DNA from 2 places in the Sphingomonas sp. S6 genome. Region 2 is predicted to be linked to the other one. Evidence: predicted binding sites of a transcription regulator. Region 2 holds the regulator's gene; the other holds the start of a gene.

Region 1 (14,734 bases), 270 kb from region 2:
TAGCAATGCCGCCGCATCGTCATCGGCCAGCCGGTCGGCGGCATAGACGACACCGCGCTGCGTGCCGCCGTCCCACGACCAGCCCGCCGCATGCGCGGTGACGGGCGTCAGCAGCGGCGGTTCGGCCGTTGTCCCATCGGCCAGCATCACCCGATCGCACGGCAGCCACGCGCTCCAGTCGTCACGCGCACTGTCGATCGTATCGCGCAGCCGTGCCTCAGGCCCGGTCGCATCGACGTACAGGTCCGCTGCCAGCCTTCCCCCACCGGCGAGCGCCACCGCCGCGATCCCGCCACGTTCATCGCGCTCGATGTCGGCGATCTCTCCCGCCACGACGTCGATGCCGACGTGCGCGGCAAAGGCCCGGATCATCCGCATGTAGCGCGGCAGGTCCAGCGTCAGCGCAGGCTGGTGCCGGGCGAAGATCGTCCCCGGCGTCGGCGGTGCGTATCGCCCGGACCGACCGAGCGCCGCGGCCGGCGCGAATGCATCGAACCGCGGCACCGCCCCCTCCTGCGCGGCACGCAGCCAGTGGAGGTGGAACGCCGTGGCGCCGAACGCCTGACCATAATGATCATAGGCATGGACATAGTCTGCGTCGTCGCGCCCCCACCTGACGAAACGCGTGCCCAGCCGATAGCCGGCACCGGTCCGCACCACGGCATCCTCGTCACCGATGCCCAGATCGGCATGAAAGCCGGCAAGCGAGGGCAGGGTACAGGCGATCCGATCCGCCAGCGCATTCGGCGACCGCGCCCCGTCAAGCAGCGTCACCGTCAGAAACGGCGCGCGCCGCTTCAGTGCGGCCGCGGCGAGCCAGCCGACGATCCCGCCCCCCGCCACCAGAATGCTGCGAATGGCGCGATCCTGCGTCACGCCGCCTCCGCCATCGGGCAATAGCCGTCGATGAAGGCGCGATGCCCCGGCCGTCGCGCCACATCTGCGGCAATCTGTTCCGCAAGGCTGCCGATGCCACGCCGCAGGTCGCCCTCGGGCGGAACGTCGGCGCGCGGGTCCCAGCCCGCAGGCACGATGCCCTGGCCCATGTAGACCGCGATCCACGACGCATCCAGGAATACGCCCTCGCGATATTTCACTACGCGCCCGCGTCGGCGCCACAGCTCCAGCTTTTCCGCCAGGCTGTCGGGGATGGGCATCGTCCGCACATAGTCCCAGAACGGCGAATCGCTCCGCGTCGTCGCATGATAGTGCAGGATCAGGAAGTCGCGGATCCGGTCATATTCCAGATCGATCACGCGGTTGAACTCGTCGCGATCGGCAGCGCTGGTGCGCCCGTCCGGGAATAGCTCGACCAGCAACGTGATCGCCTGCTGCACCAGATAGATGCTGGTCGATTCGAGTGGCTCCAAAAACCCGCTCGCCAGCCCGATCCCGATGCAATTGTGCGACCAGCTGTGCCGCCGCCGGCCTGCCTTGAAGCGCAGCGGCCGCGGGTCGGCGAGCGCTTCGCCCTCCACCACGCTGCGCAGCGCCGCGGCGGCGGCATCGTCGCTCAGGAACGCGCTGGCATAGACATAGCCGTTGCCGGTCCGGTGTTGCAGCGGGATGCGCCAGCGCCACCCCGCCGGCATCGCGATCGCGCTGGTATAGGGCGTCACCGCCGTCTCGGTCCGGCACGGCATCGCCACCGCCCGATCGGCGGGCAGCCAGCGCGACCAGTCTTCGAACGGCTCGCCTAACGCCTCGCCCAGCAGCAGCGATCGGAAGCCGGAGCAGTCGACGAACAGGTCGCCCTCGATCCGCGTTCCATCGGCCAATGTCACCGCGACGATATCGCCGCTCTCGCCGTCGCGCGCGACGTCGACGACGATCCCCTCGCTGCGCCGTGCGCCCATCTCTTCGGCAAGGCCGCGCAGATAGGGCGCGAACAGCAGCGCGTCGAATTGATAGGCATAGCCGAACGTCCCGGCGAGCGACCGCCGGTCCGTCTCCGGCATGGCGAACCGCCCCTCGCGCGCCAGCGCACAGGCATAGGACAGCCGGTCGAGCGGCGGCAGCTCGGCGCCCTCGCGCAGCAACCGGGCATAATAATGGTGGAAATCGACCGCACCCGATCCGGTGCCGAACGTGCCGAACGGGTGGATGTAGCTGTCGCCGATCGCGCCCCAGTCGCGGAATTCGATGCCGAGCTTGAAGGTCGCGCGCGTCCGCGCCATGAACTCCGCTTCGGGGATGCCGAGCCGTTCGTTGAAGGCGCGAATATGGGGCAGGGTGGCCTCGCCGACGCCGACCACGCCGATCGCCTCCGACTCGATCAGGTGAACCTCGGCGCGATGCGGCAGCAATCGCGCGATCGCCGCCGCGGTCATCCAGCCCGCGGTCCCGCCGCCTACGATGACCACGCGGGTCGCCTGTCGCCGTTCCCCGGCCATCCTCATCCCTCCCCGACTCCCGTATGGTGGCGCTCCCACTCATGCAATGTCCTCTTTGGTCGACGGTCTACAGCAGTTCCGACGACGCGCCAATGTTGCTTGAAAATCACACTGGAGACATAAAATGTAATGGCACCGGACCGGGCGTTACCGCAACCATTGCAGTTCAACCGCCGCTCTGCTCAGACAAATAGAGCATGAGACCCGCGGATTCGAAACCGTGCGGCTCATTGGGGAGGATCATCATGCGCCCAACCGCGCCATCGCATTCGACTGCCACATCGCTCGTCCGCCTTCTGCGCGGCGCCTCGGTCGGCGCCCTCTGCATCGCCAGCGTGACCGGCGTCGCCCATGCGCAACCGGTCGAGCAGACCGAACAAACCTCCCCGACTGCGGCGAAGGCCGGCACCGGCACGGCGGGCACTGCGTCGGCCACCACGCCTGCCGCGAGCGCGCAAGTCGATCCTGCCGCGACGTCGCAGGCGAGCGATACGTCGGGATCGCCCGACGACATCGTCGTCACCGGCATCCGTCAGAGCCTCGCCAATGCGCAGAATATCAAGCGCAATTCGGATACCGTGGTCGACGCCATCACCGCGACCGACATCGGGGCGCTGCCCGATCGCTCGGTCACGGAAGCGCTGCAGCGCGTGCCGGGTGTCTCGATCAGCCGATTCGCTGCCGCCAACGATCCCGACCACTTCTCGGTTGAAGGATCGGGCGTCGTCGTACGCGGTCTCAATTTCGTCCGGTCCGAATTCAACGGCCGCGACGCCTTTGCGGCGGGTATCGGCGGCCAGTCGCTCAATTTCTCTGACGTTCCCGCCGAGCTTCTTGGCTCGGTCGAGGTCTACAAGAACGTCACCGCCGCCGCGATCGAGGGCGGTCTCGCCGGTACGGTCAACCTCAACACCCGCAAGCCCTTCGACAATCGCGGCTTCCACATGGGCGTCGATGCGGAAGGCAATTACGGCGACTTCCGCAAGAAGTGGACGCCGACGGGCTCGATCCTGATCAGCGACACCTTCGAAACCGGGATCGGCACGTTCGGCATCCTGGGCGATCTGTCCTATTCGCGCATCCGCAGCCGCGCCGATGGCGTGCAGATCACCAACTTCCAGACGCGCGATAACACGCAGGTGCCGTTCCAGAACGGGAACGGCGTGCTCGTCTGCCGCAACCCATTGCCGAGCAACAGCAACACGACGACGCTGCCGCCTGCCGGGTCGGCATGCGGTACGGCATCGACGGCCGGGGCGGATGGTTTCGCCGATTTGCTGCCTAAGGCCTATGCGCCGCTCGGCGGCCAGTACCGGACGCAGGAATTCGACCGCAAGCGCGACGGCATCGCTCTCGCCGCGCAGTTCGAAACGCGCGACAAGTCCTTCCTGCTGACCGCGCAATATCTGCGCTCGCACACCACCAACACGACGGATGAGCACACGTTCGAAGCGGCGCCCGATCTGTCGGAATACAGCACCTTCCCGGTCGGCTGTGTGCAGAACAACGACGGCCCGCTGTACAATGGCAACGGCACGGTGCGGGCGGAATGCCCGGTCGGCCAGTTCAAGAATTACGTCTACGATTCGAACGGACTGTTCCAGAGCGGCTACATCACGTCCCCGGGCACGGGCTATCGCACCAGCCGCAGTGGCGCGCCGGCTACCACCTTCCTGCCGACCGGCGGCGCGCAGCTTCAGCTCGCGCGCGGGCAGACCTACGATCGCAATCTCGTCAACGATTACGGCCTCAACGCCGAAATCCATCCGGCCGAGCGTTGGTCGATCAACCTCGACGCAGACTATACGCGGTCAGAACACAACAACTACAGCCTCAGCATCTTCGGCGCGACCTTCGCCGATCAGGAGCTGGATCTGACGGGCAAGCTGCCCAGCGTCATCTCGCACAAGCCGAACACGCTGTCGGCGAGCTGGGCGCAGCCTGCAAACACGATCCTCGCTGGCGAAACCGACGCTCAGTATTTTGCTGATCCGCGCGCACAATATTGGCGTGCGGCAATGGACCACAGCGAAGACAGCGTCGGTCAGGAATATCAGTTCAAGGCGGACGTCACCTATGACTTCGCCGACGACAGCTTCTTCAATAAGGCTCGTTTCGGCGCACGCTATGCCGATCGCGACCAGAATGTGAAGTATTCGACCTATAACTGGGGCATGCTCAGCGAAATCTGGGCGGGCGATTATCCTGTCACGCTGGACCAATACGGCGGCAACCAGGCGCAATATTACACCTTCCCCAACTTCTTCCGCGGAGCCACCAACTCGCCGCCGGGCGCCTATTTCTACAATGGCGATATGATCAACGGCTACGGCACGGCGGTGAACTTCCTGAAGCAGGTGGAAGCCGTCTCGCGCAATCAGAACGGCAATACGCAGCAGCAGTGGATGCCCCTCGCCGAGCGTCCGGGCGTCGTGGCCGGCACATCCTATCTGCCCAGTGAAATCCAGCGCGTGCATCAGCGCGATACCGCCGCCTATGCGATGATCTCGTTCAAGTCGCGTAGCGGTCTCGATTTCAGTGGCAACGCCGGCGTTCGCTATGTCCGCACCGGTCTCGATTCGTTCGGGACGACCACGGTGCCCAACCAGGCGACGCTGAACATTTCCAACCCGTATAGCTCGCGTTGCGCCATCGCGGCTCCCCCCGCCGGTGCCCCTCCGGGTGCGACGCCCAGCACGCCGGGCGGCGTCTGCAACCTTGGGCCGACGGGCTATGCGCTGCTGCAGCAGTTCGCCGGGGTGAACTCGGTCAACCTCTACAACCAGGCGAAGAACAGCTACACCTACTGGCTGCCGAGCGTGAACCTGAAGTTCGGCGTCACGCAGAACCTGATCGCGCGTCTCGCCGGATCGAAGGTGCTGACGCGGCCGGATTCGGCGCTGATCCGCAATTTCCAGCAGATCACGATCGACGGCAACGGCAACTTCCTCAGCACGGTCGGCAATCCGTATCTGAAGCCGGCAACCGCATGGCAGTTCGACGCGACGGCGGAATGGTACTTCTCGAAGGTCGGGTCGCTGACCGTCGATGCCTTCTACAAGGACGTGTCCAACTTCTTCTACCAGTCGGTGGTCAGCCTGCCGCTGCAGAACAATGGCGTGACGTTCCCACTGCTGACGCGTGGGCCGGCGAACTATAACGGTCACGGTAAGATCAAGGGTGTCGAGGTCGCCTATCAGCAGACGTTCAGCTTCCTGCCCGGCTTCCTCAACGGCTTCGGCTTCACCGGCAATTATTCGTATATCGAAAGCTCGGGTCTGCCGAACTCGTTCCTCAACGGCGGTGCGCCGGTGACCAACGTAGCCGCGCAGACGGTGCGTGGCAGCCTGCCGCTGGAGGGCCTGTCGAAGCACAACGTCAACGCGACGCTCTTCTACGAAAAGGGGCCGATCTCGCTGCGTGCCGCCTACAACTGGCGGTCGAAGTATCTTCTGACCGCGGCGGACGTGATCTTCCCCTATACGTCGATCTTCCAGGACGCCTCCGGCCAGCTCGACGCGTCCGCGTTCCTGAACGTGACGAAGGCGATCAAGATCGGCGTCCAGGGTGTGAACCTGACCAACACCGTCACCAAGACGTTGCAGGCGTATACGGGCGATCCGGCCCAGCTCGCCCCGCGCTCCTACTTCATGAACGATCGCCGCTTCTCGTTCATCCTGCGCGGCAATTTCTGACGAAAAAGGCGGCGGGATATCCCGCCGCCTCCACCTTGCCGGGCCGGTTCCTCGTGATCGAGGAGCCGGCCTTTTTTCGTATCCGTCAGTTGTGCGGCAGCTTCGACCGATCGAACCCGGCACCCAGGTCGAGCAGGAACGCTGGCCCCACCTCGATCACCTGCTTCGCTCCGGCCAGCTGTACGCCGATCCGCGCCTTGCCCGCCGCGAACGCCTGGTTCGACAGGCCCGACACGAAATAGCGCTTCCACCCCGGACCGACGTTCACCGTCTCGCCGGTGACCTGCGGGTAGGGGGCGTCGGCGCCGCCGACGTTGACCGGGATCGGCACGGTCGTACCGTCCTTGGCCTCGGGCGCGCGTAGATACACCATCACGAGCAGCGTATCGCCGGCGGCGATCGGCTTGATCGTCGGATAGGTCGCGCCGACGTCCCACACGTTCGCGCCCGCCTCGCTCACCTGCACCCGAACGGCGGCCCCGCCGGGCACGTCGGCCGCCGGCACCTGCTTGGCGGTCTGGCCGGGACCATAGACGCTCCACCCGATACCGGGCTGGTTGATCGCCTTGTCGAAGATGCTCCCCTGCGCCGGCGCCGATTGTTGCCCCGCCGCCACGGCGCTCAGCGGCACCGTGGCGAGCGCCAGTGCGATCATGGCCTTCATCATCGTCTCCCCTCATTGCCGGCCGGCTCCATGCCGGTCCGGAAAACAGTTCAGCGCGGGCGCGCCGCAGCAAAGGCCTCCGCAATGGCGGTCCGCATCGGCTTGGGCCGCAGCGCCGCGTCATACGGCGTCGGGCGCCGCGCGGCACGATCGGTGCGGGGCTCGAAGCCCGGAATCCAGCTGTGCGCATCGCTCAGGCCCCACACCAGTACGTCGCGCAGCTGCGGATAGGCGAGCGTCACGTCCAGATAGCCGCGGGTGAAGTCCGCCACCGCGCGATCCCGCACCGCAATGTCCGCTGGCAGGTTGTTGTCGCGCACGTCGAGCTCGGTGATCAGCAACGCATAGCCCATCCCCGTCACCGCATCGAGGAACCGTCGCCACTCGCCCTGCAACCGCCCGACATCCGCGCGGCCGTCCGCGCTCTGGGTGATGAGGTGCGATTGCACGCCCAGCGCGTCCACCGGCACGCCGCGTCGCCGGAACCCCTCGAGCAGCCGCAGCACGCCCGCGCGATGCGCCTCGTTGTGCGGTTCCCAGCTCATATAATCGTTATAGACCAGCTGCGCGCCCGGCGCCGCCGCGCGCGCGGTGTGGAAGGCGAGGTCCAGCGTCGGTTCCGCCCCGCCGATCGCCTTGGACAGTGCGGTTTCGTACAGGTGGCCGTCCGCCGGATCGACCGCCTCGTTGACCACGTCATAGCTGCGGATATTGCTGCCATACCGGCCGAGCACGGTGCGGATATGCGTTGTCAGCAGCCGTTCGCCTTCGGCGCGGGGCCGGCTGCCGAAATCATAGGCGTTCAGCCACTTCGGCTGCCATTTCGGCTGATGCCACAACAGATTGTGCCCACGCACCGCCAGACCGTTGCGCTCCGCCCAGCCGACGATCGTGTCGAAGGGCGCGAAGTCGAACACGTCGGGCGCCGGGCGCAGCCGCTGCCACTTCATCTCGTTTTCGGCGACGACCAGCCCGCATTGCTGGGCGATTAGCCGCGCATAGCCTGGGTCGCGGACTGGCAGGCCCGCCGGGGAGCCCGGCTGCCATGGGATCGCCGATCCGAAGCGCAGCCCCTTGCGCGCGGCGATCGCCTCCAGACTGTCGTCAGGGTGCGCGGCCCATGCGGCCGGCGCCGCCATGCCGGCGACGGCGAGCGCCGCACCCCCCAGGATTTCGCGTCGCGACGGCGCTGCCATGATAGCCTCTCCAACTTTCGTTATCGCTATCATTGGCCTCGCCGACGCCGCCGTCAAGGACGCAGCGTCGCTACCGCCCGATCACCATGACCAACGGGTCCAGCGCCTGCCCGGTCGGCAGCCGTCCCTCAACTGACAGCCGGCCGCTGGCGTCATTCCACACCAATGTCGCACTGCGTCCGCCCCCCGTGCGCCAGGCGTTGGTCGTCCCGTCATCGTCGTACAGCGTGAAGCGCGCGTCACGCCCCGGATAGACGCGGACCTTGGCCAGCCCCTGCTCGCGTGCGGTGCTTTGCACCTGTTCCCCGATCGGCAGGATCGATCCGGCGCGCACGAAGACCGGGATGCGGTCGATCGGCGCCGCCGCGTCGATCCACTGGCTGCCGGTGTAGCGCTTGTCCGTCCACAAATCGTACCAGTCCGTCCCGGCGGGCAGATAGACGCGGCGGCTGGTCACCCCCTGTTCGGTGACGGGCGCGACGAGGAGGGCGGGGCCGAACATATATTCGTCGCCCAGCGTCTTGGCCGTCGCATCGTTGGGGAAATCCATGAACAGCGCCCGCATGAACGGTGCGCCGGTCAGGCTGGTCTGGCGTCCCAACGCATAGATATAGGGCAGCAGCTCGTACCGCAGCCGCAGCGAGGCGGCGAGCACCGGTTCGGCCGCCGTGCCATAGTCCCAGATCGCCGTCGCCGGTCGCTGGCCATGGATGCGCAGCGTCGGCGTGAACACATTATACTGGAACCAGCGCACGAACAGTTCGGGATAGTCGCGATACGACGGCGCCATGGCGGTCGCGCCCGCCGGATCGAGGAGCACGGGGCGCCGGGCCGCCGGGCCGTTGGGCCACTGCCACCCGCCCGTATCGCTCGACCAATAGGCGATGCCGCTCGCCGTCATGCCCAGGCCCGCCGGCACCTGCCGCCGCAACGCCTCCCACGTCGAGCGCACGTCCGACGACCAGAACAGACAGCCATTGGCCTGCGTCCCCAGATACGCCGCCCGGCACAGGATCAAATTGCGCATATCCGGTCGATCGCGCGCCGACCCTTCCGCGACGCTCAGCGTATGCAGCAGCGGAAAGACGTTGTGATAGCGATCGCCGGTGCCGATCGCATAGTGGAAGCCGTCCGGCACCAGATCGGGCTCCGTCTCGTCCAGCCAGGCGAAGTCGAAGCCTGCGCTGAAGATATCGTCGCGGATCTTGCCCCAATACCAGGCGCGCGCGTCCGGATTGGTGCTATCGATCAGTGCGCCCGCGCGATCCGACCGGATCGGTAATCCGTCCACCGGCTTGCCGTCCGCGTCGTGCAGCAGCCAGCCCTTGGCGGCGAGCGTGTCGAACCAGCGGCTCTCCTTCTCGAACCGCGGCCAAATGCTGACGATGCTGCGGACGCCCTGCGACTTCAGGTGGGCGTTCATCGCGGCCGGGTCGGGAAAGGCCGTCCGGTCGATGTCCATCTGCCCCATCCGGGTCCAGTAGAACCAGTCGAGCACGATGATGTCGAGCGGATAGCGGCGCTGCCAATAGCCGTCCGCCACCGCGGTCAGCTCCGCCTGTGTCTCGTAACGCGCCTTGCTCTGGATCAGGCCGAATGCCGCTTTGGGCGGCAGCGGCGTCGCGCCGGTCAGCCTGGCATAGCCCGCATACAGATCGTCACTGGTCCGCCCGGCGATGACGAAGAACGACACGCGCTCGCCGACATTGGATTGCAGATGCGTCTGGCTGTGCAACCCCGGCGAGACCATCGTCGCCGACGGATTGTCCCACAGGATCGCATAGCCTTTGTCCGTCACCATGAACGGCACGCACACCGCTTCGCCGGCGGGGCGATCGTAATCGTGGCGGCAGTCGATTGTCCGCCCGCGCAGATCGAGCACGCCGTCCTGATACTGGCCGAGGCCGTAATAATGCGTGTCGGGCGTGTCGGCGAAGGTCGCGCCGACACGGAACGTATGCTCGCCGGTCACGTCGTGTGGCGCCATCTCCCACCCGGTCATCGCCGTCAGCGGCGTGCCGTCGGCACGATCGAAGCGGATCGACACCGGCGGCAAGGACGGAGCAAAATAGCGTTCCATCTGGCTCGGCGGCTTGGGCCAGGGTTGCGCCGCCACGGTGACGCGCAGGTTGCTCGAGGCGAAGACGTCACTGCCGTCGCTACCACGCTGCCGGGCCCAGCCCGCATCGTCGCTTTTGCCGGAAATGCCATATCCCGGCAGGCCTTCCGCTTGGGCCCGATCCGTCGCGATCGTCACGCGCACGATCCCCGGTCCGTAGGGCTCGACCGACACCAGCGCCCCATTGCGCTCGACGGTCGCCAGCCGCTGTGCATAGGCGGGCGTACTGCCGGCCAGCAGCGCGGCAATCAGGGCGAGGCGCTTCATCGGCCCGCTCCCCGTCCACCCAGCGCCCGGCGGATCGCCGCCTCCGCCACGGGCCGCATCGCCGCATAGCCGGCCGCTGTCGGATGCACACCATCGCTCGCCAGCCCCGGCTTCATCGCGCCCCGTCCGTCGTTCAGCACGGGATGATAATCAACATAGGTGAACCCCTCGCGCTGGGCGTAATCCCGGATCCACGCATTCAGCGTCGCGATCTGCGGCACCGGCTGCTTGTCCTTCGCCCAGGGGAAGGCGCCCGCCGGCGGTACGGAGGCGAGGATCACCCGGATGCCATGCGCCCGCGCCAGCTCCGCCATGCTCGCGATATGCCCTTCCACCGTCTCGATCGTCGCCGCACCGGTGTTGCCGGCAATGTCGTTGGTGCCGATCATGATGTGGACGGCCTGCGGGTGCAGATCGATTACGTCCTGGCGAAAGCGGACCAGCAGCTGCGGCGTCGTCTGCCCGCCGATGCCGCGATCGATTACGCCGTTGGTGAAAAAGGCGGGATCGAAATTGATCCAATTGTCCGTGATCGAATCCCCGGCGAACACGACCCGCGGGCGTTCCGTCAGCGCGGCATTTGCGGCACGATAGCGGCATAGCTGCCCGAAATCGCGGGTCAGATTGTGCAGCTGCTGCTCGGTCCAGCTAACCTTGGGATGGGCAGGGCAGGGATCGGCGACGATCCCGGTCGGGTCGCTTGTAAAGGGATCGCCGGCGGCGCTGACCTGTGCCGCGGCGGGCACCGCGCCCGACACCAGCACTGCGGCGCCCATGACACCCAGCCAACCACTGCCCACGACATTCTCCCCTGCTTCTTGTGAGCGCTATCGTAGCCGCCCGGTCGCGCGTGTCCAACCTCTCAGCCGGTCGGATTGAAAAAGGGGCTGTCCTACACGCTTCGTTCGATCTATGTTCCCGGCATAGGCCAAGGGATCGTCACGGAAAAACACCCTCTTCGGCGTGACTTTTGTGACCTTTCGAAGGGACGTTCGTGGATCAGTTGCTTGTCGTTGCCATTCTCGCGCTTGCCGCCGGCCTGCTGATTGGTTGGCTGCTGGCGGCCCGTCGCAGCGGCCGGCTCGCCGCCGATCTGGCGGTCGCGCAGAGCAAGGTCGCCGACGCTGAGCTCGTCGCCCGGACGCGCGACGCGGTGGAGCGCGAACGCAACGACGCGATGCGAGAACTCGCTGGCCTGCGCGCCCAGGTCGACGACCGGATCGCCACCGCCGACGCGCTGCGCACCGAACTCCTCGCCGTTCGCAGCGACCGCGATGCGGCGCGCGCCGATCTCGCCGCCGCGGGTGCGCAGGTCGAGGCGGCCGAGGTGCGCCTGATCGATCTCCGCGCGCAGATCGACCAGAGCCTCGCCGCTGCCGACCTGCTCCGCCGCGAACTCGCCACGATCCGCGCCGATCGCGATGCCGCCCGCGCCGATCTCGCCGCGATGCAGGCGCAGAGCGAGGCGTTCGAAGCCCGCCTCGCCGACATGCGCGAAGCAAAGGAGTTGATGGCGACGCAGTTCAACGATCTCGCCAACAAGGCGTTGACCGACGCGCAAAAGGCGTTCCTCGACCGCGCCGAAGCACGCTTCCGCCAGTCCGAAGAGCTCGCCGGCAGCAACCTCAAGTCGCTGCTCCAGCCGGTCAACGACCGCCTGGCGCGCTATGAAGAGGGTGTCGCCAAGGTCGAGGCCGAACGCCGCGACGCCTTCGGCGATCTCAAGGGCCAGATCGAACAGATGCGCCTCGGCCAGGAGCGCGTTTCGGGCGAAGCTGCCAAGCTCGTCAACGCGCTGCGCAACGCGCCCAAGGCCCGCGGCCGCTGGGGCGAACAGCAGCTGCGCAACGTGCTCGAGACGTGCGGCCTCGCCGAGCACACCGATTTCGCGATGGAGGTCAGCGTCGCGGACGGGGAGGGCGGGCGCCTGCGCCCCGACGCGATCGTCCGCGTGCCCGGCGGCAAGTCGCTGATCATCGACGCCAAGGTGTCGCTCAACGCCTATCAGGACGCGTTCGGTGCGGTCGACGAGAACGAACGCCATATCGGCCTCACCGCTCACGCCGCCTCGATGCGCGCACATATCAACGGCCTCAGCGCCAAGGCCTATTGGTCGCAATTCGACGACACACCCGAATATGTCGTGATGTTCGTCCCCGGCGAACACTTCCTCTCCGCCGCGCTGGAGCATGACGCGGGGCTATGGGATTATGCCTTCGACAAGAAGGTCCTGCTCGCCACCCCTACGAACCTCATCGCCATCGCCCGCACCGTCGCGGCGGTCTGGCGTCAGGAAAAGCTCGCCAGCGAAGCCCGGGCGATCGGCGCACTGGGCAAGGAGTTGTACGACCGTCTCGCCAAGGCCGGTGAGGATCTACGGAAGGTCGGCAGCGGCCTCACCACGGCGGTGAACAATTACAACAGCTTCGTCTCCAGCTTTGAGAGCCGTGCTCTGGTGTCCGCACGCAAGTTCCGCGACCTCAACATCGAACCCGGGGCACGCGAGATCGGCGTCGCGGAACCGGTCGAGGCTCTGGCGCGCTATGGAGACGACGTGCTGCGCCTACCCGACGCGGCCGAATGAGCGAGGCCGCTATGAAGGGCATGCACCCCGGCGATATCGTGATGGATCAGGACGGCCGCATCGCCGGCATGGTCGCGGGCGATGTCGTCATTCGTCCCGGCTGCGACGTCCGCATCAGCGGCATGGTCGCTGGCGACGTCTATGTCGAAGAGGGTGCCCGCGCTCGGATTACTGGCATGGTATCCGGCCGGGTCTTCAACGACGGCGGCGCGGTGCGCATCAGCGGTATGATCGGCGGATAGATGGCTTGCTGTTACCTGCGGCCCCTTTGCGGGCAGCATGGGTACAGCAACCGAAACGATCAGCCCCGATCGTTTCCGCCAAGGTGTTGATGTTGTCTATGTTGCCGGGAAATGCGGCGACTACTGGCTCTGCTGTGCCAGAACCTCATAGGCCATCACCGCCGTCGCCACAGCGGCGTTCAGGCTGTCCGCCTTGCCCAGCATCGGAATCTTGACCAGCAGGTCGCATGCCCCGGCATAATCCGCCGGCATCCCCTGCGCCTCATTGCCCGTCAGCAGGAACGTCGGCGCTGCGTAGGTCGCACCCCGATAGTCGTGGGTGGTGTCGAGGCTCAGCCCCACCAGCTGCCCCGGCCCCTGGCGCAGCCAGCCGAGGAAGTCCTCCCAACCGCTCCGCACGACGGGTACGGTGAACAACGCCCCCATGCTCGCGCGAACGGCTTCGACCGAGAAGGGATCGACGCACTCGCCGATCAGGATCAGTCCGCCGGCTCCCACCGCATCGGCAGTGCGCAAGATCGTGCCGAGATTGCCCGGATCGCGCAGTCGCTCGGCGACTAGCCAGATGCCGGCACTGTTGCGGTCGAGATCGGCAAGCGTGCGATCGAATTCGTCGAATACGCCGACGACCGCCTGCGGGTTATCCTTGCCCGACAGCTTGGACAGGATGTCGGGAGTCGTCTGGATCGACTCGCCGCCCGCCATCTCGACGTCGATCGACAGGGCATGGACCAACGGATGATCGGCATTCGCCGCGGCGTAGAACAGGATGCGGGGCAGGCGGCCCGTCTCGCGCGCTTCGGTCAGGATGCGCAATCCCTCGGCCATGAACTGCCGCGCGCCGCGACGATGCTTTTTGTCGCGCAGCTCGCGGGCATATTTGACCAGCGGGTTGGAAAAGGCGGTAATCTCTCGGGGCATCGTGCGTCGTGCCTTCGCGCCAGCCAAGGGATGGCGCAAGGCCAAAACGACGCACACGGCCGGCGCTGCTCCGCGCGGCGCGTTCAAGTCAAACCACCGACCCGTACGGGTCGGCGCGCTCAGTCTTCGCCGAACTTCGCCTCGACCAGCTCGCACAAGGCGCTCACCGCCGCCTCCGCGCCGTCGCCGGCAGCGCTGATCGTGATCGAATCGCCCTTGGCGGCGCCCAGCATCATCAGTCCCATGATCGACGTGCCGGTGACGGCGCCGTCATCCTTGCGCACCTGCACCTCGACCGGCTGGCTGGAGGCGAGGGTCACGAACTTGGCGCTGGCACGCGCGTGTAGACCGCGCTTGTTGGTGATCAGGACGGTCCGCTCGATCCCGGCGCTCATGCCGCCGCCTCGCCCAGCACCTCGGATGCGACCGAGATATATTTGCGTCCCGCCTCGCGCGCCGCAGCCACCGCTTCGACAACTTTCATCGATTTGCGCGCAGACCCCAGCCGGATCAGCATCGGCAAGTTCATCCCCGCAATCACCTCGACATGCCCGCGCGTCATCAGCGAGATGGCGAGGTTGGACGGCGTTCCGCCAAACAAGTCGGTCAACACGATGACGCCGCGCCCCGTATCGACGGCGGCGATTGCCGCG
Region 2 (14,734 bases):
CCGACACAGGGCGCCACGCAGGTGCCGCAGAAGGTCGCGCTGCCCTATGCCTCGCTGATGCTCGAAAAGCGGTCTGGCCAGATCGCCTTCGTCCCCGCTTCCGCGCTCGCTGGCGGCCCGGCGCCGACCGACGCCGAACTGCAGGCCTTCTATCGCCGTAACGTCGCGCGCTTCACCGTGCCGGAACGCCGCGTGATCCGCTACGCGCGCGTCACGCCCGAGATGGTGAAGGCCGCCGCCACCCCGACCGATGCCGAGGTCGCCGCCGCCTACAAGAGCCAGGCGTCGCGCTTCGCTGCCGCCGAAAAGCGCACGATCGCACAGGTCGTGGTCGCCGATCAGGCCGGTGCCAACGCCATCGCCGCCAAGGTGAAGGGCGGCACCGCGCTGACCGACGCCGCCCGCGCCGCCGGCCTGGAAGCCGCGACGCAGACCGCCGTCACCAAGTCGGCCTATGCCGGCACGACCAGCACCGCGATCGCCGACGCCGCCTTCGCCGCGCCGCGCGGCGGCGTGATCGGCCCGGTGCGCGGGCCGCTCGGCTGGGTCGTCGCCAAGGTCGAATCGATCGAACAATCGCCCGGCAAGACGCTGGAACAGGCGCGCCCCGAACTGGTCGCGGCGCTGTCGAAAGACAAGCTCGCCCGCGCCCTGTCCGACGTGCATGACAAGCTGGACGATGCGCTCAGCAAGAGCGCGACCTTCGACGAGGTGACCGCCGACCAGAAGCTCAGCGCCACCACCACGCCCGCGCTGCTCGCCAACGGCACCAACCCCGATTCGCCCGGCACCGCCGCCGATCCGGCGATCGCTCCGATCGTCGGTGCCGCCTTCCAGATGGCGGAGGGCGACCCCGCGCAGCTGGTGCCGACGGGCCAGGACGGCAGCTTCGCCGTCGTCGCGCTCGGCCGCGTCGTTCCCGCCGCGCCGCGCCCGCTGGATCAGGTGCGCGCACAGGTCGCCGCGGACTATGCCGCCGATCGCGCCCGCGCCGCCGCGCGCAAGCTCGCCACCGACATCCTCGCCAAGGTGAACAAGGGCACGCCGCTGGCGCAGGCGATGGCGACCGCCGGCCGTCCGCTGCCGCCGGTCCAGCCCGCCGTGGCGACGCGCGCGCAGCTTGCGGCCGCGCAGGGCCAGGTGCAGGCGCCGCTCGCGCTGATGTTCGCGATGGCCAAGGGCAATGCCAAGCTGCTCGAAGCGCCGAACAACGCCGGCTGGCTGATCGTCAAGCTCGACCAGATCGTGCCGGGCGACGCCAAGGGCGTACCGCAGGCGGTGGCCGGCGCCCGCGCCAGCATCGCGCAGCTCGTCGGCCGCGAATATGCCGAACAGTTCGCCCGCGCCGTCCGCAACGCCGTCGGCGTGAAGACCGATGCGGCCGCGCTCGCCAAGGTGCGCGCCGATCTGACCGGCGCTGGCAACTGAGATGAGCGCCAGCGCCGCGGCGATCGCGACCCTCGCCGCCGGGCGCCCGGCGTTCGTCTGGCGGCGGCAGGTCGCCGATACCGAAACGCCGGTCGCCGCCGCGCTCAAGCTGATCGAGCCGGGCCGCGGCGACTTCCTGCTCGAATCGGTCGAAGGCGGCGCGACGCGCGGGCGGCACAGCCTGATCGGCCTCGCGCCCGATCTCGTCTTCCGCGCGCATGGCGACACGGCCGAGATCAACCGCCACTGGGCGACCGATCGCGACGCCTTCCAGCCGACCGGCACGCCGACGCTTGCCGCGCTGCGCGCGCTCGTCGCCGAATGCCGGGGAGACGTGCCTGCAGAGCTGCCGCGCGCGCTCGCCTGTCTCGTCGGCTATTTCGGCTATGAGACGATCGGCCTCGTCGAGCGCCTCGATGCTCCTGCCGCCGATCCGCTCGGCCTGCCCGACATGCTATTCGTCCGGCCGACGGTGATCTGCGTCTTCGACCGGCTGGCCGATGCGCTCTATCTGGTCGCCCCGGTGTGGCCCGATGCCACGCGCTCGCCGGAGAAGCTGGTCGCCGCGGCGGAGGACCGGCTGGACGACGTCGCCGCCCGCCTCGCGCATACCATGCTGCCGGCGCCCGTCACGGCGCCCCCCGAAGAGCCCGCCTACACACCCGTCATCGCGCCGCAGGACTATGCGACGATGGTCACCCGCGCGCAGGACTATATCGCCGCGGGCGATATTTTTCAGGTGGTGCTGGCGCAGCGCTTCTCCGCGCCCTTTGCGCTGCCGCCGTTCGAACTGTACCGCAGCCTGCGCCGCATCAATCCCTCGCCGTTCCTCTATCACCTCGATCTGCCCGGCTTTGCGCTGATCGGATCGAGCCCTGAAATCCTCGTCCGGGTCCGCGACGGTCAGGTCACCATCCGCCCGATCGCCGGCACCCGCCCGCGCGGCAAGACCGCGGCTGAGGATGAGGCGAATCGCGAGAGCCTGCTCGCCGATCCCAAGGAACGCGCGGAGCATCTGATGCTGCTCGACCTCGGCCGTAACGACGTCGGCCGTGCGGCGGCGCCGGGAACGGTGCGCGTGACGTCGAGCTACGGCGTCGAATTGTACAGCCATGTCATGCACATCGTCTCGAACGTGGTGGGCGACCTGTCCCCCGCCGCCGACGCGATCGACGCCCTGTTCGCCGGCTTTCCCGCCGGAACGGTCAGCGGCGCGCCCAAGGTGCGCGCTTGCCAGGTCATCGCCGAACTCGAGCCGGAACGGCGCGGCGCCTATGCCGGCGGCGTCGGCTATTTCTCGCCGGACGGATCCATGGATTCATGCATCGTCCTGCGCACCGCGATCGTAAAGGACGGCACGATCCACGCGCAGGCCGGCGCCGGCATCGTCGCCGACAGCGTGCCGGCGTACGAACAGCGTGAGTGCGAGGCGAAGGCTGGGGCGATCCTGGCGGCGGCCCGCGACGCCGTGGCGCGCGCGGCTGAGGGGCGGTTCGGGCAGTAGACCGTCTTGGCGGTACTCCGCCGGCCCCGCTGTCAGCTTAATCCGCCCTCCGCCCATTATCCGTCATCCCAGCGAAGGCTGGGATCTCCCGGTTAGAGCGCACGCCGAAAGCCGCAAAAGACCCCAGCCGTCGCTGGGGTGACGAGCTAGGTCAGGAAACGAAGTCTCCCGCCTCAGGGAATCTGCGCCTGCGCATCGCGCTGCGCGCGCCGCTCCGCCGCCCACTGGCGGTTCTGCATCAGCGCACAGCCGCTCTGACCACCGGTTCCGACGGGCGAGCACGTATCCGGCAACCCGGCCGCGGCGCGACCGATCTGGTCCTGCACCGCCACCTTGTTCGACCATGCCTGGTTCTGCGCCGGGATCGGCCCGCTGTCGCGGAACTGCTTCGGGATGCGATAGGGCTGGTCGAGCGTCGAGCACACGACGATCTCGGTCGACGTGCTCTGCGGGCACTTCTGTCCCACCCCCAGCGTCACGCTGCGCACCCGCTGCGGCGGCGAGCCTGCTTCCGCCGTACCGTCCGTCCCCGTGGCGGGGGCGGTCTGCGCGGAAGCGACCGCCGGCAGGGCGATGAGAACGGCGAGCAGCAACGGGCGGATCATGACGGGCACTCCTTCAGGTCGTTCAACGTGCAGCCGCCGCCATGGCTCCCGCCGGCGTGGCATGGTTTTTCGGGTCTAACCGAACCGACATTGCTACAGGATTGCCGCGACGCAAGAGGGTGCGACAGGTTGCACGCCCGCGCTCTTCGGCTATGGCGGCGCGATGATCCTCGTCGTCGACAATTACGACAGCTTCACCTGGAACCTCGTCCACTACCTCATGGAGCTGGGCAGCGAGGTCGAGGTGGTGCGCAACGACGCCATTTCGGCGGGGCAGGCGCTGTCGTCGGGCGCCAGCGCCTTCCTCATCTCGCCCGGCCCGTGCACCCCGACCGAGGCGGGCGTCAGCCTCGATCTCGTTGCGGCGGCCGCGGATGCCGGGCGTCCGCTGCTGGGCGTGTGCCTGGGCCATCAGGCGATCGGCCAGCATTTCGGTGGCAAGGTGGAGCGCGGCGGGCTGATGCACGGCAAGACCTCTGCGGTCGAACATGACGGCACCGGCCTGTTCGAAGGGCTGCCCTCGCCCTTCATGGCGACACGCTATCACAGCCTGATCGTCAACGACGTGGCCTCGCCCCTGGTCGTCAACGCGCGCACCCAGGATGGCATCGTCATGGGCTTCCGCCACGAACGCCTGCCGATCCATGGCGTGCAATTCCACCCGGAAAGCATCGCGACCGAACACGGCCATGCCATGCTCGCCAACTTTCTGACGATCGCCGGCATTCCGGTGCGCGAGCGCCCGTGACCAGCGTCGTCTTGCTTCCCGATCCATCCTCGCCACTGTCGCGCGAAAGCGCGGCGCAGGCGTTTGCGGATATCCTCGATGCCCGCGTCTCGGCAGAGGCAATCGGCGACTTCCTGCTGGCTCTGTCCGATCGCGGCGAAACCAGCATCGAAATCGCCGAGGCCGCCCGCGCGCTGCGGGCCCGCCTGATCCCGATCGCCGCACCCGACGGCGCGATCGACGTCTGCGGCACGGGCGGCGACGGGCATCATACGCTCAACGTCTCGACCGCGGTCGCGCTGGTCGTCGCGGCTTGCGGCGTGCCGGTCGCCAAGCACGGCAACCGTGCCGCCTCCTCGAAAGCCGGTGCTGCCGACACGTTGGAGGCGCTCGGCCTCGACATGGAGATCGCCGGCGCGACGGCGGAGGCGAGCCTCGCCGATATCGGCATCGCCTTCCTGTTCGCCGCCAACCACCATCCGGCGATGGCACGGATCACGCCGATCCGTCGCCGCATCGGCAAACGCACGATCTTCAACCTGATGGGGCCCCTCGCCAATCCGGCGCGCGTGTCGCACCAGCTGATCGGCATCGCCCGCCCCGATTACGCCGGTCTCTATGCCGAGGCGCTGGAACAGCTCGGCACCGCACGGGCCGCGGTGATTTCGGGCGAAGAGGGCCTCGACGAACTCTCCACCGCCGGCCCCAGCCTCGCGGTGAATGTCGGCAGCGCGGCGCTGCCATCGCGCATCACGCCGGAAGACGCCGGCCTGCCCCGCCACCCGCTCGCCGCCATCCGCGGCGGCGATCCGGCCTATAATGCCGCCGCGCTGCGCCGCCTGCTCGATGGAGAGGCGGGCGCCTATCGCGACGCCGTGCTGCTCAATGCGGCGGCGGCGCTTGTCGTCGCCGACCATGCACCCAATCTCACTGCGGGCGCACAGGCCGCCGCCGAAGCGCTCGACGCCGGCCGCGCCGCCGCGCTCCTCGACCGCTGGATCGCCTACCGATGACCATTCTGTCCCGCATTATCGAAACCAAGCGCGCAGAGGTTGCCGCGCGCAAGGCGACGATCAGCCTCGCCGATCTCGATGCGCGCATCGCCGCGGTGACGAAGCCGCGCGGTTTCCGCGCCGCGCTCGACGCGAAATCCGGCCATGCGCTTATCACCGAAATCAAGAAGGCCAGCCCATCCAAGGGGCTGATCCGCGCCGAGTTCGATCCGCCCGCCCATGCGCGCGCCTATCAGGCGGGTGGCGCGGCCTGCCTGTCGGTCCTCACCGACGAACAATGGTTCCAGGGCAGCGACGACTATCTGATTGCCGCCCGTGCCGCCTGCGACCTGCCCGTGATTCGCAAGGATTTCATGGTCGATCCCTGGCAGGCGACCGAAAGCCGCTCGATCGGCGCCGACGCCATCCTCATCATCGTCTCTGCGCTGGACGACAATCAGATGGCGGAAATCGAGGCCTCGGCGCTCGATTGCGGCATGGACGTGCTGGTCGAGGTGCATGACGAATCCGAACTGGAACGTGCGCTTCGCCTCAAGTCGCGGTTGATCGGCGTCAACAACCGCAATCTACACGATTTTTCGGTCAACTTCGCCCGCACGTACGAGCTGGTCGGCAAGGCGCCCAAGGGCTGCACCTTCGTCGCCGAAAGCGGCCTCGAAACCCGCGCCGACCTCGACGCGATGGCGCAGCACGGCGTGCGCTGCTTCCTGATCGGCGAGGCGCTGATGCGCGCCGACGACGTCGAGGCCGCGACGCGGGCACTGGTCGGGTGAGTCGCCTCACCCATCTCGACGCAGACGGCGCCGCGCATATGGTCGACGTCGGCGACAAAGCGGTGACGCAGCGTCGCGCGGTCGCGACCGGCCGCATCGCCATCGCCTCCGACGCCCTCGCCGCGATCCGCGACGGCGCCGCGAAGAAGGGCGACGTGCTCGCCGTTGCCCGCGTCGCCGGGATCATGGCGGCAAAGAAGACTGCGGACCTCATCCCGCTCTGCCACCCCTTGCCGCTGACCCGTGTCACGCTCGACCTGACGCTCGACGATGCCGGCATCACCGCCACCGCGCTGACTGCCACCGACGGCAAGACCGGCGTCGAGATGGAGGCGCTGACCGCCGTCTCGGTCGCGCTGCTCACCATCTACGACATGGCGAAGGCGATGGACCGCGCGATGACGATCTCCGACATCCGACTGCTCGAAAAGGCCGGCGGCGCCTCCGGCGACTGGCGCGCCTGACGCCATGGCGCTGCTGCCGATCGACGAAGCCCAGGCGCGCCTGTTCGCGCGCGCAGCGCCGGTCGAGACCGAAACCGTGCCGCTCGCCGCCGCCGCCGGCCGCTGGGCGGCGGACGACATCGCCGCCCGCCGCACCCAGCCCGCCAGTGATTTGTCGGCGATGGACGGCTATGCGATCCGCTTCGCCGACCTGCCCGGCCCGTGGACGCTGGTCGGCGAAAGCGCCGCCGGCCGGCCCTTTGCCGGCACCGTCGGCGCTGGCGAGACCGCGCGTATCTTCACCGGTGCCGCACTCCCCGACGGCGCCGACACGGTCATGATCCAGGAGGAGGTCGCGGCCTCCGGCACCACGATCCACCTGACCGGCGAAGGTCCAGCGACACTCGGCCGCAACACCCGCCGCCGCGGCCTCGACTTTCACGCCGGCGATCGCCTGATCGCGCGCGGCGAGCGGCTGACGCCCGCGCGCATCGCCGTCGCCGCGACGGGCGGCATCGGCACGATCGCGGTCCACCGCCGGGTGCGCATCGCCATCTGCGCCACGGGCGACGAATTGGTCGATCCGGGCACCGGCGGCGACCCGAGCGCGCTGCCCGAATCGAACCGGGCGATGCTGGCGGCCCTGCTCGCCGATCTGCCGGTCGAGCTGATCGACCTCGGCATCCTGCCCGATGACCTCGATCGCCTGCGCGAAGCCTTCGCCCGCGTCGACGCAGACCTGCTCGTCACCACCGGCGGCGCGTCGGTGGGCGACCACGACCTCGTGCGGCCGGCGCTGGAGGCGGCGAGCGGCGTCATCGATTTCTGGCGGATCGCGCTGCGGCCGGGCAAGCCGATGATGGCGGGACGGCGCGGCGCGATGCAGGTGCTCGGCTTGCCGGGCAATCCGGTATCCGCCTTCGTCACCGCCATACTCTTCGTCAAACCGTTGATCGCGCACCTTTCTGGTGCCGCGGACCCGCTGCCGCGCAGCACGATGGCGATCCTGGGCGAAGACCTGCCCGCCAATGGCGCGCGCACCGATTATCTGCGCGCGGAACTGCGCGACGGCCGCGCCTATGCCTCGACCATTCAGGACAGTTCGATGCTGCTGACGCTGGCGCGCTCACACTGCCTGATCGTGCGACCGATCGATGCCCCCGCGGCGCGCGCGGGCGACTCGGCGGAAATCCTCGTCATCGCTTGACGCCCCACGAATTGTTCCCTAGAAGTTCCGCGTCTGTTCTGACGGGGAAGGACCGCTTATGCTCACGCGCAAGCAGCACGAGCTTGTATGCTTCATCAACGACCGGCTCGAGGAGACGGGCATCTCGCCGTCGTTCGAGGAGATGAAGGACGCGCTCGACCTCAAGTCCAAGTCCGGCGTCCACCGCCTGATCAGCGCGCTGGAGGAGCGCAACTTCATCCGCCGCCTGCCCAACCGTGCTCGTGCGCTCGAAGTGCTGCGCATGCCGGAACGCTCCGAACGCAAGGCGCCCGAAACGCCCGCGCTCGCGGCGCCGCCGAGCGCTCCGGCCACGGGCAATGTGCGTCCCGCCCCCTCGCCAGCAAATGACGTCGTCGAAATCCCGCTGCACGGCCGGATCGCCGCCGGCGTGCCGATCGAGGCGTTCGAAGGCAGCTCGATGCTCGCCGTCCCCGCGGCGTTGCTCGGCACCGGCGAACATTATGCGCTCGAGGTCTCCGGCGATTCGATGGTCGAGGCCGGCATTCTCGACGGCGATTACGCGCTGATCCGCCGCACCGACATCGCCCGCGATGGCGAGATCGTCGTTGCGTTGATCGAGGACAGCGAGGCGACGCTCAAATATTTTCGTCGCGAAGGCGCGATGATCCGGCTCGATCCCGCCAACCGGGCCTATGAACCCCAGCGCTACGTCCCCTCGCACGTCCGCGTGCAGGGCAAGCTGTCGGGCATCCTTCGCCGCTACGACTGATGCAAGGCCGCCGCGGCGACGGGGCGTACGACCCTGTCGTTCGTGTGACTTTTGTGACTTTCAAACGGCCCCTTCGACGTCCCGTTGAGGGGGGCGTATCAGGATTTTAGATTCTTTGCCCGCAGGTTAGGACGGTAACGCCAGCCGTCTCTGGAGTTTGATCCATCGCCGTTGAACCAGGCGTCATCCCAGCGAAGGCTGGGATCTTCCGATGATAGCGGGCGACAGGAGCCGCAAGAGGCCCCATCTTTCGCTGGGGCGACGGCTCTGTGGAAATGGGTCAGGCTCTAAGGCGGTATGACATCAGGTTGATCAAGTGGCATCATCGCGAGCGGAGCGAAGCAAGGGGCGGCTCAGCGTTGGGCCCTCCTACTACAGAGCGGCATGCCCGTCGCGAGGGATCAGCGCGCCGGCATGGCGTGATCAGAACGGGATCGCCGGCGTGGTGCCCTCCGTCCTCGGCGGCGCCACCTTTGCCCCGACCAGCCACGGATGCCGATCCCCGGGGTGCATCACCGTGCGCACCCGCCCGCTCGCCAGGGTCAGCATGACGCCACCGGTCCGTCGCAACACTGGCGCATCAAGCCGCAGCCAGCGCGGCCGGCACGCACGCGGCAGGCGCCGGTCGCTCACCACCACATCCGCCGCCTGACAGGCTACAACCAGGTCCTTCCACGCAAGTTGGTAACCGCTGCGGGTCGCCAGCACCCGAAACCGGCGCCCCTGCCCGTCGATCGTCGCCACGCACGCATCGCGGCTGCACCGGGCCTCCGGCAGATCGTCGAGCAGCCATGGCTCGCCATCGGTCCCGCCATTTTCGGCGAGCATCGCCCGCGTATAGTCCCCGGCACGATCGCGCAGCAGCGCCAGCCGACCGCCCACCCGGATCGCCATATGTCGCCCGTCCCCCGTCACCAGTAGGTCGGGTGGCGGGGTCGACGCCGCCCAGACGGCGCCGACGACGATCGGCAGCACGCCGACCCAGCGCACCCGCGTATTCCACAGCGCCAGCCAGAGCCCACCGGCGATCATCGCCAGAAACGCCCCCATTGGCATCGACGGCACCGCCAGCGACGCGCCCGGCGCATCCGCCACGACATGCGCCAGCCACAGCAGCGCCCGCAACGGCCCGTCGGTCAGCCACCACAAAGGCCCGCCCAGCCCGATCGTGTCGAGCAGCAACGCGCCCGCCTCCAGCGGCATGACGACGAACGTCGTCAGCGGAATGGCGATGATATTGGCGGCAGCCCCGTACAGGCCCGCCTTATGGAAGTGATAGACCGCGATCGGCATCAGCGCCGCCTCGACCACCACGCCCGTCAGCAGCAGCGACCCGAGCCCGCGCAGCAAACGCCGCGTGCGCGACTCCTCGCGCGGCTCGAACCATCCGCGCACCCGCGGATGCTCATGGAGCGCAACGATCGCCACGATCGCGGCGAACGACAGCTGGAAGCTCGGCCCCACCAGCGCTTCCGGCCGCACGGCCAGCACGACCATCGCACCTGCCGCAACCAGCCGCAGCGTCATCGCCTCCCGCCCCATCGCCAGCGCCGCCAGCACCAGTAGCGCGGCGACGCACGACCGGATCGTGGGAACCTGAGATCCGGTGAGCAACGTATAGCTGATGGCAGCCAGCGCCCCCATCCCCGCGGCGACCAACGGCAACCGAACGCGAATGGCGAGCCACGACCACAGCGCCAGCAGCCGCAACGTCAAGACCATCGTCGCCGCCACCGCCGCGGTGATGTGCAGCCCGCTGACCGACAGCAGATGCGCGAGTCCCGCACGCCGCATCGCCTCCGCATCGCGCTCGCTGATCGCCCCCTCGTCCCCGGTCGCCAGCGCCGCCGCGATGCCGCCCCGGCTCCCTTCCAGCCGATCCGTGATATGGGCAGTCAGGCGCCGCCGCAGGCTGCCCTCCGACGCGCCGGGCGACAGCAACTCCACCGGCGCGAACCCCCGTCCGGTCGCGCCAATTCCGGCGAACCACGCCGCCCGCGCGAAATCATAGGCTCCCGGCACCGACGCCGCAGCCGGCGGCATCAGCCGCGCCCGCAGCCGGATCCGCGCCGCCTCACCCAACCCCTTCGGCACATCGTCGGTCGACAGGTTGACCCGCACCCGCGGCGGCAATCCCAGCCCCGGATCGCTCTCGATCGTCAGCCGCACCAGATCGCGCGCGACGAGCGCCTCCATCCCGGTCACCCGCCCGGTCACGACGGCGACGACCGGCCGCGCCAGTACCGGTGCCGCGACCTGCTCCGCGCGCCACCACGCGGCCGCCACGCCCGCCGCGACCATAATACCGCCGACAGCGACGCTATGCGCCGCCCGCCCGCCCCGCCCGATCGCCGCCGCAGCGCAGGCCATGGCCAGCGCCGCCAGCATTGCGGCGATCCACTGGTTCGGGTCGGGCATCAGGAACCAGCCGCCGGCGCCGGTCCCGAACGCAACCGTCACCCACAGCGCAATACGATCGCGTTCCGCGTCCAGCCACGCTTCCATACGATCGCGCAACCGATGCCACCCCCGGGGCATTTGAAGGCGCACGGAGCGCGTGCTAGAGGCCGCGGCGGCTGAACTGGCCATCAGGTTTCAAACTTTGGGAGCAAGCGCGGTTGGGCGCAACAGTTGAAAATCGTTCGGGCGACGGCGCGGGAATAGTCACGCGATTCGCCCCCTCGCCCACCGGCTATCTGCACCTCGGCGGCGCGCGTACCGCGCTGTTCAATTGGTTGTACGCGCGTCACCACGGCGGCACGTTCCTGCTGCGGATCGAGGATACCGATCGCGCCCGCTCGACGCAGCCGGCGATCGACGCGATCCTCGCCGGTTTGCAATGGCTGGGCATCGACTGGGACGGCGACGCCGTCTTCCAGTTCGCGCGCGCCGACCGCCATGCCGAGGTTGCGCATCAGATGGTGGCGAACGGCCATGCCTATCGCTGCTATATGACGCAGGACGAGATCGCCGCGCAGCGCGAGGCGGCCCAGGCGGCGAAGCAGCCGCTGCGTATCCGCTCGCCCTGGCGCGATGCCGATCCGGCCACCGCGCCGGACGGCCAGCCCTTCGTCGTGCGCCTGAAGGCGCCGCGTGAGGGCGCGACGACGATCGACGACCAGGTACAGGGGTCGGTGACGGTCCAGAACAGCGAGCTCGACGACCTCATCCTTCTGCGCTCGGACGGCACGCCGACCTATATGCTCGCGGTGGTGGTCGACGATCACGACATGGGCGTGACGCACGTGATCCGCGGCGACGATCACCTCAACAACGCCTTCCGTCAGCTGCCGATCTACAAGGCGAATGGCTGGCCGGAGCCGGTCTACGCGCATATCCCGCTGATCCACGGCACCGACGGCGCCAAGCTGTCGAAGCGCCACGGCGCGGTGGGGATCGAGGCGTATCGCGACGAACTCGGCATCCTGCCCGAAGCCTTCGACAATTACCTGCTCCGTCTCGGCTGGGGCCATGGCGACGACGAGATCATCAGTCGCGAACAGGCGACCGAATGGTTCGACCTCGACGCGGTCGGCAAGAGCCCGTCGCGCTTCGACTTGAAGAAGCTCGAAAACCTCAACGGCCATTACATCCGTGCCGCGGACGACGCGCGACTGGCTGGATTGGTCGCGGGGATCGGCGGCTATACCGACGTCGATCTGCTCACCCGCGCGATGCCGGTGCTGAAGGCGCGCGCCGCCAACCTCAACGAACTGAGCGAGGGCGCCGCTTTCCTGTTTGCGGTCCGGCCGCTCGCCATGGATCAGGCAGCTTCGGACCTGCTGACCGCCGACGCTCGAACGCTCCTCGCTGCGCTGCACGCCGCGCTTGACGCGGTGCAGCAGTGGGATCAGGAGACAATCGAAGCAGCGGTACGGCAGGTGGCGGACAGCACGGGCGTGAAGCTCGGACAGGTCGCCCAGCCGCTCCGCGCCGCTCTCACCGGGCGCAAGACCTCGCCCGGCATTTTCGACGTGCTCGCGTTGCTCGGCAAAGAGGAAAGCCTCGGCCGCATCGCGGACCAGATGCAAGTCTGATAGGAAGGACAACCAGATGACCGAAGCCGCAAAGGTATCCGTGAACGGCAAGGATTTCGACTACCCGGTCATGTCCGGCACTGTCGGACCGGACGTCGTCGACATCCGCAAGTTCTACGCGCAGACCGGGGACTTCACCTACGATCCGGGTTTCACCTCGACGGCGTCGTGCCAGTCGAAACTGACCTATATCGACGGTGACGAAGGCGTTCTGCTGCATCGCGGCTATCCGATCGGCGAACTCGCCGAACAGTCGAGCTTCATGGAAGTCGCCTATCTGCTACTGAACGGCGAGCTGCCCTCGGCGGATGAGCTGACGGGCTTCACGAACACGATCACGCGCCACACCATGGTGCATGAACAGCTCGCGGCGTTCTTCCGTGGCTTCCGCCGCGATGCGCACCCGATGGCGATCATGTGTGGCGTCGTCGGCGCGCTGTCGGCTTTCTATCACGATTCGACCGACATCCACGATCCGGTGCAGCGCACCATCGCCTCCCACCGCCTGATCGCGAAGATCCCGACGATCGCGGCGATGGCGTACAAGTACAGCGTGGGCCAGCCCTTCCTGTACCCGGACAACTCGCTGTCCTACACCGGCAACTTCCTGCGCATGACCTTCGGCGTTCCCGCCGAGCCGTATGAGGTGAACCCGGCCGTCGAAAAGGCGATGGACCGCATCTTCATCCTCCACGCCGATCACGAACAGAACGCGTCGACCTCGACCGTGCGTCTGGCGGGTTCGTCGGGCGCCAATCCGTTCGCGTGCATCGCGGCGGGCATCGCCTGCCTCTGGGGTCCGGCGCATGGCGGCGCGAACGAAGCCGCGCTCAACATGCTGCGCGAGATCGGCACGCCAGAGCGTATCCCTGAGTTCATCGCGCGCGCCAAGGACAAGAACGATCCGTTCCGCCTGATGGGCTTCGGTCACCGCGTCTACAAGAATTACGACCCGCGCGCGACGGTGATGCAGAAGACCGTGCGTGAGGTGTTCGACGCGCTGAAGGTCAACGATCCGCTGTTCGACACCGCGCTGCGGCTCGAGGAGCTGGCGCTGTCGGACGATTACTTCATCGAGAAGAAGCTGTTCCCGAATGTCGACTTCTATTCGGGCGTCATCCTGTCGGCAATCGGCTTCCCGACCGAGATGTTCACCGTGCTGTTCGCCCTCGCCCGCACCGTCGGCTGGGTCGCGCAGTGGAACGAGATGATCACCGATCCCGACCAGAAGATCGGCCGTCCGCGTCAGCTGTACACCGGCCCGACGCAGCGTTCGTACGTTCCGGTCGAGCAGCGCTGATGCGCCGGGCCCGGCCGGTCCTCATCTCGATCGGCGTCATGCTGACGCTGGTCGGGTTGCTGTGGGTCGGCCAGGGCCTCGGCTACGTCCATTGGCCGCAGGAGAGCTTCATGCTCGACCAGCGGCCATGGGCGGATCGCGGTGCCGCGCTCGCTGTTGGTGGATTGCTCTTGATCTTGGTCGCGCGTCGCATCCGACGCTGACGCCCCGCGAAACGCTTCGGGGCCGCGTTCAGACCGGCAGGCTGAGCGTGAACCGCGCGCCCTCACCGGGCGCACTCTCTACCGTAAGGTCGCCGCCCATCGCCCGCGCTAGACGCCGCGCGATATACAGGCCCAGGCCATTGCCGCCCGCCTCGGTCGGATCGACGCGCTCGAACTTCTCGAAAATGCGCGCCTGATCCTCGATCGCGATGCCCTTGCCCTGATCGGCTACCACCGCCTCTGCCATACCGCCGGTGCGCAGTGCGGTGACGCTCACCACACCGCCCTCCGGCGAGTAGCGCACGGCATTGCCGACGAGATTGACCATGATCTGCAGCGCACGGCGGAAATCGCCCTGTGCCGGCATGCGCAGCTCGGGCAGCGGCCGCGCAATCGCGACGCCCGCATTGCTCGCGCGGACGGAGAGCAGCCCCGCCGCGCGGCGCGCGACGTCGGCGAGATCGATCGAATCGGTTTCCAGCGCGAAATCGGGCCGCTCGATCGCTTGCAAATCTACGAGATCGTCGACCAATCCGAGCAGATGCCGACCGGCATTGGCGATGTCCGACGCATAATCGGCATAGTCGCGCTGCACCGGCCCCTCGGCCTCGGCGTGGATCGTGTCGGCGTGCGCGATGATCCGGGCAAGCGGCGTGCGCAGCGCCTTGTCGAGCCCTTCGGTAAAGGCCGGCGCGATCGGCGACGGGGCGGCCGGTGCTGGCGCGTCATCCTCAGCCCGCGCG

The links. The regulator LexA, encoded in region 2, represses DNA repair genes until DNA is damaged. The targets are predictions, from matches to a motif close to GTTCCNCNCTTGTTCT.
Region 1: rmuC (DNA recombination protein RmuC) is a predicted target of LexA. The motif match lies at 11,138-11,153, and genes of this name have one in related genera.

What each region holds. Positions count from the first base shown of each region.
Region 1 is NZ_JBIEOE010000001.1:424,978-439,711, forward strand. It holds gene ACGVWT_RS01960 (tryptophan 7-halogenase) at 1-876, opposite strand, end outside; gene ACGVWT_RS01965 (tryptophan halogenase family protein) at 873-2,393, opposite strand; gene ACGVWT_RS01970 (TonB-dependent receptor) at 2,639-6,088, shown strand; gene ACGVWT_RS01975 (hypothetical protein) at 6,174-6,755, opposite strand; gene ACGVWT_RS01980 (endo-1,4-beta-xylanase) at 6,803-7,948, opposite strand; gene ACGVWT_RS01985 (TIM-barrel domain-containing protein) at 8,019-10,334, opposite strand; gene ACGVWT_RS01990 (SGNH/GDSL hydrolase family protein) at 10,331-11,110, opposite strand; gene rmuC (DNA recombination protein RmuC) at 11,329-12,918, shown strand; gene ACGVWT_RS02000 (hypothetical protein) at 12,915-13,160, shown strand; gene ACGVWT_RS02005 (RNA methyltransferase) at 13,281-14,081, opposite strand; gene ACGVWT_RS02010 (HPr family phosphocarrier protein) at 14,201-14,476, opposite strand; gene ACGVWT_RS02015 (PTS sugar transporter subunit IIA) at 14,473-14,734, opposite strand, start outside.
Region 2 is NZ_JBIEOE010000001.1:158,616-173,349, reverse strand. It holds gene ACGVWT_RS00865 (peptidylprolyl isomerase) at 1-1,428, shown strand, start outside; gene trpE (anthranilate synthase component I) at 1,430-2,932, shown strand; gene ACGVWT_RS00855 (hypothetical protein) at 3,106-3,537, opposite strand; gene ACGVWT_RS00850 (aminodeoxychorismate/anthranilate synthase component II) at 3,701-4,285, shown strand; gene trpD (anthranilate phosphoribosyltransferase) at 4,282-5,277, shown strand; gene trpC (indole-3-glycerol phosphate synthase TrpC) at 5,274-6,050, shown strand; gene moaC (cyclic pyranopterin monophosphate synthase MoaC) at 6,047-6,514, shown strand; gene ACGVWT_RS00830 (molybdopterin molybdotransferase MoeA) at 6,519-7,700, shown strand; gene lexA (transcriptional repressor LexA) at 7,759-8,451, shown strand; gene ACGVWT_RS00820 (ComEC/Rec2 family competence protein) at 8,875-10,956, opposite strand; gene gltX (glutamate--tRNA ligase) at 11,070-12,488, shown strand; gene ACGVWT_RS00810 (citrate synthase) at 12,505-13,788, shown strand; gene ACGVWT_RS00805 (hypothetical protein) at 13,788-13,991, shown strand; gene ACGVWT_RS00800 (HAMP domain-containing sensor histidine kinase) at 14,020-14,734, opposite strand, start outside.